One region of the Nocardia sp. NPDC055321 genome, then DNA from elsewhere that is predicted to be linked to it. Evidence: riboswitches for the same ligand, from Rfam matches in the RefSeq annotation. Region 1 holds a riboswitch; the other holds the start of a gene.
The links. A riboswitch is a leader RNA that binds a small molecule or an ion and turns the genes downstream of it on or off. The one in region 1 is predicted to bind S-adenosylmethionine.
Positions count from the first base shown of each region.

Region 1 (3,189 bases):
GTAGTCCGCCAGCCGCCCGCCGAGCAGCAGCAGTCCGCCGAAGATCAGCGTGTACGCGGTCAGGACCCACTGCTTGTTGCCGTCGCTGATGCCCAGGTCCTGCTGGGCGAAGGGCAGCGAAATCGTGACGATGGTGGCGTCGAGCACCACGATCAGCTGCGCGACGGCGATGACGCCGAGAGCCCACCATCGTGCGGAATTTTTTGTCTCACTTGATATTTCGTCAGGTTCGAGCGTTGCCGTCCCGCCGGTCATGCCTACTCCTCGTTTGCTCCGAACAGCCGAGCTCATCGTGGCACTCCCAGACAATTGGCGTCAAGAGAAAAATGTCCGACTGCGACAGTTGGCGTCCATGGACATGATTTCTCCGGTCCGCGCTACCATCGGGGCATGTTCGAGCCGTCATCGCCGACCGCCCGCACCGGCCTGCGCGAGCGCAAGAAGCAGCAGACCCGTACCCGGGTCATCGACGTGGCGCTGCGCCTGTGCGACGAGCACGGCTTCGACACCACCACCGTGGAACAGATCGCCGACGCCGCCGACGTCTCCCCGCGCACGGTGAACAGGTATTTCGACAGCAAGGAAGACATCGTCATCGCGCCGATCGAGGACTTCGGCGGCACGCTGGCGGACAACCTGCGCCGCCAGCCGATCACCGGGAACGAGCTGCAGGCGCTACTGAACAGCTACCTGGAGATGATCGAGGGCATCATCGACCGCGACGAACCGCTGCCGTTCCGCTGGTTCCAGCAGATGCAGAACATCATCAGGCACTCCCCCGCCGTGCGCGCCCGCAGTCTCGACGCCGCGGACTACAAGATGCGCGAGACCTCGACCGTGCTCGGCGAGCGGCTCGGCACCGACCCGGACGCACTGCCGGTGCGGCTGATCACCGGCACCTGGCACGCCATCATGCGCGCGGGCGTGGAGTGCGAGGCCGAGCTCGGCAGTTTCGAGGGCGTGCTCGCCGACTCCGCGCGCGCCATGGCCGACGCGGTGGTCACCGCCTATCACGAGTTCGTCCGTATTTGCGCCGTTCCGACTGTGGGTAACCCCATTGCCGACATCGCGGCCGAGCACCGTTAGAATCCCGAAACAGGTCAAGAGCATCAGCGCCAAGCCCCGGCTCGCTGATCGGCAACCCTCCAGCTGCGGTGGGGTGCTCCGGGTGAAGACCGGGCGCTCGAAGGCCGAGCGCAAGCGCACTGTAGGAGGCACCGAGATGTGTTGTTGTCGAAGCCAATTCGCCTTCCGATAACCCAAGCCTTCCGCCGTATACGGCGATTCTTCCTGGAGCAGTAATCATGAGTGACTCGACCGCGCCCGCTGCCAACCTCGATCCCGCGAACTGGTCCTTCGAGACCAAGCAGGTGCACGCCGGGCAGGCCCCCGATCCGGCCACGGGCGCACGCGCCCTGCCGATCTACCAGACGACCTCGTACGCCTTCCGCGACACCGATCACGCCGCGGCACTGTTCGGCCTGGCCGAGCCGGGCAACATCTACACCCGCATCATGAACCCCACCCAGGACGCGGTGGAGCAGCGCGTGGCCGCCCTCGAGGGCGGCGTGGCGGCGCTGCTGGTGTCGTCGGGCCAGGCCGCGGAGACCTACGCGATCCTGAACGTCGCCGAGGCCGGCGACCACATCGTGTCCAGCCCGCACCTGTACGGCGGCACGTACAACCTCTTCCACTACTCGCTGCCCAAGCTCGGCATCGAGGTCAGCTTCGTCGAGGATCCGGACGACCTGGCCCAGTGGGAAGCGGCCGTCCGCCCCAACACCAAGGCGTTCTACGGTGAGACCGTCGCCAATCCGAGCAGCTCGATCTTCGACATCGAGGGCATCGCGGGCGTGGCGCACGCGGCCGGCGTTCCGCTGATCGTGGACAACACCGTCGCCACCCCGTACCTGATCCAGCCGCTGAAGCACGGCGCGGACATCGTCGTGCACTCGGCGACCAAGTACCTGGGCGGGCACGGCTCCGCGGTCGCGGGCGTGATCGTGGACGGCGGCACCTTCGACTGGACCGTGACCGACGCCGACGGCAAGCCGCGGTTCCCGGGCTTCACCACCGCGGACCCCAGCTACCACGGCGTGGTCTTCGCCGACCTGGGCGCACCGGCGTACGCGCTCAAGGCGCGCGTGCAGCTGCTGCGCGACCTCGGCGCGGCGGTATCGCCGTTCAACGCCTTCCTGATCAGCCAGGGCATCGAGACGCTGAGCCTGCGGGTGGAGCGGCACGTGGCCAACGCCCAGGCGGTGGCGGAATTCCTGAGCGGGCAGGACGCGGTGGAGTCGGTGTACTACGCCGGTCTGCCCAACTCCCCCTGGTTCGAGCGCGGCAAACAGCTGGCACCGAAGGGCGTCGGCGCGATCGTCTCGTTCGAGCTGGCCGGTGGTGTCGATGCGGGCAAGAAGTTCGTGGACGCGCTGGTGCTGCACAGCCATGTCGCTAACATCGGGGATGTGCGCTCGCTCGTGATTCATCCGGCTTCGACCACCCACTCCCAGCTGACTCCCGAGGAGCAGCTCGCGTCCGGCGTCACCCCTGGTCTGGTGCGTTTGGCCGTGGGTATCGAAGGTATCGACGACATCCTGGCGGATTTGCGCGCGGGACTGATTGCGGCAGCGAGCTGATAGTGAGCATTGAATCGAGCACCTCTCGTCCAGCGGCGGATCTCTTGCTGCCGCCGCCCGACGGGACGCTCTGCACCATTGCGATCGGGGAGGTCCGGCTCGAGAACGGCGCTGTCATCCCCGACGTGAGCCTGGCGGTGCAGCGGTGGGGCGAACTCTCGGCGAACGCGGATAACGTCATCCTCGTCGAGCACGCCCTCACCGGCGATTCACATGTGGTCGGCCCCGCCAACGTGCAGCACGCCCAGCCCGGCTGGTGGGACGGCATCGTCGGCGAGGGCGCGGCGGTGGACACCCGCGAATGGTGTGTCATCGCCACCAACGTCCTGGGCGGCTGCAAGGGCAGCACCGGACCAGCGTCCCTCGCCGCGGACGGAAAGCCCTGGGGCGCACGCTTTCCCGAGATCAGCATTCGCGATCAGGTGACCGCGGAGGCGCAGCTGCTCGATCTGCTCGGCATCTACCGGCTGGCATCGGTGGTCGGCGGGTCGATGGGCGGCATGCGCGTGCTGGAGTGGATGGCCGGCTATCCCGAGCGGGTCGGGTCGGC
Region 1 covers NZ_JBSHMS010000006.1:198,360-201,548, reverse strand. Annotated here, with positions in the region: gene ACWIGI_RS12175 (MFS transporter) at 1-255, opposite strand, end outside; gene ACWIGI_RS12170 (TetR/AcrR family transcriptional regulator) at 391-1,086, shown strand; SAM riboswitch class IV at 1,099-1,209, shown strand; gene ACWIGI_RS12165 (bifunctional o-acetylhomoserine/o-acetylserine sulfhydrylase) at 1,305-2,639, shown strand; gene metX (homoserine O-acetyltransferase MetX) at 2,642-3,189, shown strand, end outside.

Region 2 (3,189 bases), on a different contig from region 1:
GCGGCGCGATACCTGGTGCCGTAGCGCGATCGCTGGCGGATCGGCGCGCGGAGCACCCGCGATCTCGATCGGGTCCTGTTCCCGGTGGCCGTGTCTCACGTGCGGTACCGCGGTCGCATCGAATCCTATTCGATGCGACCGCGAACGCCGGGACGTCAGAACCCGCAGGGGGCCGCACCCGCGTCGGTGGCGGCGAACGGGCGGGTTTCGGGAGAGAGGTTCCAATGGCCGTCAGTTTTGGCGTAGTCCCAGCCCGGACCCTTGTGGACGAGTGTGGATATCGCGTCCACGAGGCGATCCACATCCGCGGCGGTGGTGCCCAGTCCGATGCTGGCCCGCAGCGCCGCGTCCACACCGAGGCGGGCGAGCAGCGGATGCGCGCAGAAGCGCCCGTCACGCACCCCGATGCCGTGCTCGGCCGACAGATACGCCGCGACCTGCCCGGGTTCGAAACCGTCCACGGTGAACGCGACGATGCCGACCGCGTCGGTGCTGTCCCGCCACACCCGCAGGAAGTGCACGCCGGGAACGGTTGTCAATCCGTAGCGCAGCCGCTGCGTGAGGTACCGCTCGTGCTCGAGCACCTCGGTCTCGTCGAGTCCGGCGAGGGTGTCGCAGGCCGCGGCGAGCGCCGCCACGCCCAGGACGTTCGGCGACCCGGCCTCGTGGCGCTGCGGGGCGGGCGCCCATTCCACGCGGTCCGGGGTCACCGAGCGCACGGCGCCGCCGCCGGCCAGGTAGGGCTCGGCCGCGTCGAGCCAGTCGCGGCGGCCGACCAGCACGCCCGCGCCGAAGGGCGCGTACGCCTTGTGCCCGGAGAAGGCCAGGTAGTCGATGCCCGTGGCGCGCAGATCGATTCGCCGGTGCGGGGCGAGCTGCGCGGCGTCGACCAGGATGCGGGTCCCGCACTGGTGCGCGATCCACGCCAGCCGCTCCAGCGGGAGCAGCTCGCCGGTCACGTTGGACGCGCCCGTGATCGCCAGCAGCGCGGCGGGTTTGGCGCAGAGTTCGGCGACCACGCGCTGAACGGTCTCCTCGATGGTGTCCGCGACCGGCACCACCCGGCGGCCGTGCCGGGTCCACGGCAGGAAGTTGGCGTGGTGTTCCACGTCCAGCACGACGGTGTCCCCGGGCACGCAGGCCGCGAGCAGGTTCAGCGCGTCGGTGGTGTTGCGGGTGAACACCGTGACCTGGTCGTCGGCGGCGTTCAGGAAGCGGGCGACCGAACCGCGCGCGGCCTCGTAGCAGTCGGTGGACACGCGCGAGGCGTAGCCCGCGCCGCGGTGCACGCTGGCGTAGTACGGCAGCAGTGCCGCGACCCGGTCCGTGACCTGCGCCAGCGCCGGTGCGCTGGCGGCGTAGTCGAAGTTGGCGTAGTCGATCTCGCCACCCTGGACGAGGGGTACGCGCAGGTCGCAACCGGAGACGGTGGCGAGGGGGGCACAGCTGCGGTCGGCGAAAGCAGTCATCACGAAATCCCATCGGGGCAAGGGACGCGCGATCGGAGAAAAGAATGATCGAGAGTCCGCGCTTGCCGCGCCCGGTCGGGCGGCGGCCCGGTCGTCACCTGGAGCACCCCACCGCGGAGGAGGGTTGCCGACCAGCTAGCCAGGGCTTTGCGCTGGTACTCATGACCTGATTGAGAAGGCTTGCAGACGATCGGCGGCATTGTCAACCCCTTCCGGAAAATCATCCGAAAGTTGGATGGGCTGGGGCGGAAAGGTCGAATCGCGAGAACGTTGCTGACCCGTACAGTCGATTTTGAAGTTAGGGTAGCCAAAGTAGTGCGCCCTGGGAGTTGAAGCGAGGATGCTCGATCATGTTGGAGACCAGCACACCGTTCTCGACGCTCATCCGCACCGCGACCGAGCAGCAGCACGCCGAGGCGGAGCATTCCACGTTCATGCGCGACCTGCTCACGGGTCAGCTGGGCGTGGAGGCGTTCTACCGCTACACCTCGCAGCTGTGGTTCGTCTACGAGGCACTCGAAAAGGACACGGCCGCACTGGCTTCGGACCCCGCCGCGGGCCCGTTCATCCGCCCGGAGCTGGCGCGCCTGGCCGCGCTGGAGACCGATCTGGCCCACCTCGGTGGACCGAACTGGCGTGACGAGCTGACCGCGCTGCCCGCCACCGCCGCCTACGCGGCCCGGGTGCGCGAATGCGCGCAGACCTGGCCCGCCGGCTACGTGGTGCACCACTACACCCGCTACCTGGGCGATCTCTCGGGCGGCCAGGTCATTCGTGGCACCGCCGAGAAGCTGTGGAACCTGCCGAAGAAGGGCGACGGTGTGCGGTTCTACGTCTTCGACGAGATCGCCAATCCGGCCGCGTTCAAGCGCGAGTACCGGGCGAATCTGGACGCGCTGCCGCTGGCCGCAGGCGAGGTCGAGCGCGTCCTGGACGAGGCCCGCCTCGCCTTCTCCCTGAACACCGACGTGTTCCGCGAACTGGGCACGGAGTTCGGCGCGCGAATCTGAATTCCGGACGCCCGGAAGGCCGTTGACCCGTTTCATCAGGGCGGGCGGCGGTCTTCCCGCTCACCCATGGCGGTATTCCCTTGCATCCACCTCGGTGATGCGCTGCCATGGGTGAGTGAATCCCGCTCTGCTGCTGAGCTTCATCGGGCTGTGCGTGCTGCTGGCCCTGACTCCCGGTCCCGACACCTTCCTGGTGCTGCGCTACGCCATGGCCGGTCCGCGTCCGGCGATCGCGGCGGCCGCGGGGTCGGCGGCGGGTGGCATCGTCTGGGCGCTGGTGGTCGCGGCGGGTGTCGCGGCGCTGCTGGAGCAGTCCGCCACCGCCTATCGCGTGCTCAAGGTGATCGGCGGAATCTACCTGGTGTACCTCGGGGTTCGGGCGCTGCTCGCGCATCGGCGGGCCCGGCGGGAGGCGGAGTCGGAGCTCACGGGCGCTGCGCCGCAGGGGCGCGCGGCCTCGGTTCGCTCGGCGTTCGCCGCCGGTTTGCTGTCCTGCGTGCTGAACCCGAAGGTCGGGCTTTTCTATCTCGCCGTGCTGCCGCAGTTCCTCACCGAGGTGACCTTCGCGAACACCCTGGCGCTCGGCGCGATCGAATCCGTCATCGCCGCGATCGAGATGGTGCTGCTGGCGATGGTGGCCGCGCGGGCGGTGGAGCTGTTGCGCCGGCCGCGGGTGCGAGATCGGCTGGAGCAGTTGAGCGCGGGGATTC
Region 2 covers NZ_JBSHMS010000015.1:141,427-144,615, forward strand. Annotated here, with positions in the region: gene ACWIGI_RS24230 (hypothetical protein) at 1-24, shown strand, start outside; gene ACWIGI_RS24235 (aminotransferase class V-fold PLP-dependent enzyme) at 156-1,469, opposite strand; SAM riboswitch class IV at 1,523-1,636, opposite strand; gene ACWIGI_RS24240 (biliverdin-producing heme oxygenase) at 1,820-2,479, shown strand; gene ACWIGI_RS24245 (LysE family translocator) at 2,595-3,189, shown strand, end outside.
Region 2: it holds a riboswitch for S-adenosylmethionine, as region 1 does, so the genes downstream of both, ACWIGI_RS24235 (aminotransferase class V-fold PLP-dependent enzyme) here and ACWIGI_RS12165 (bifunctional o-acetylhomoserine/o-acetylserine sulfhydrylase) in region 1, are expected to answer to the same signal.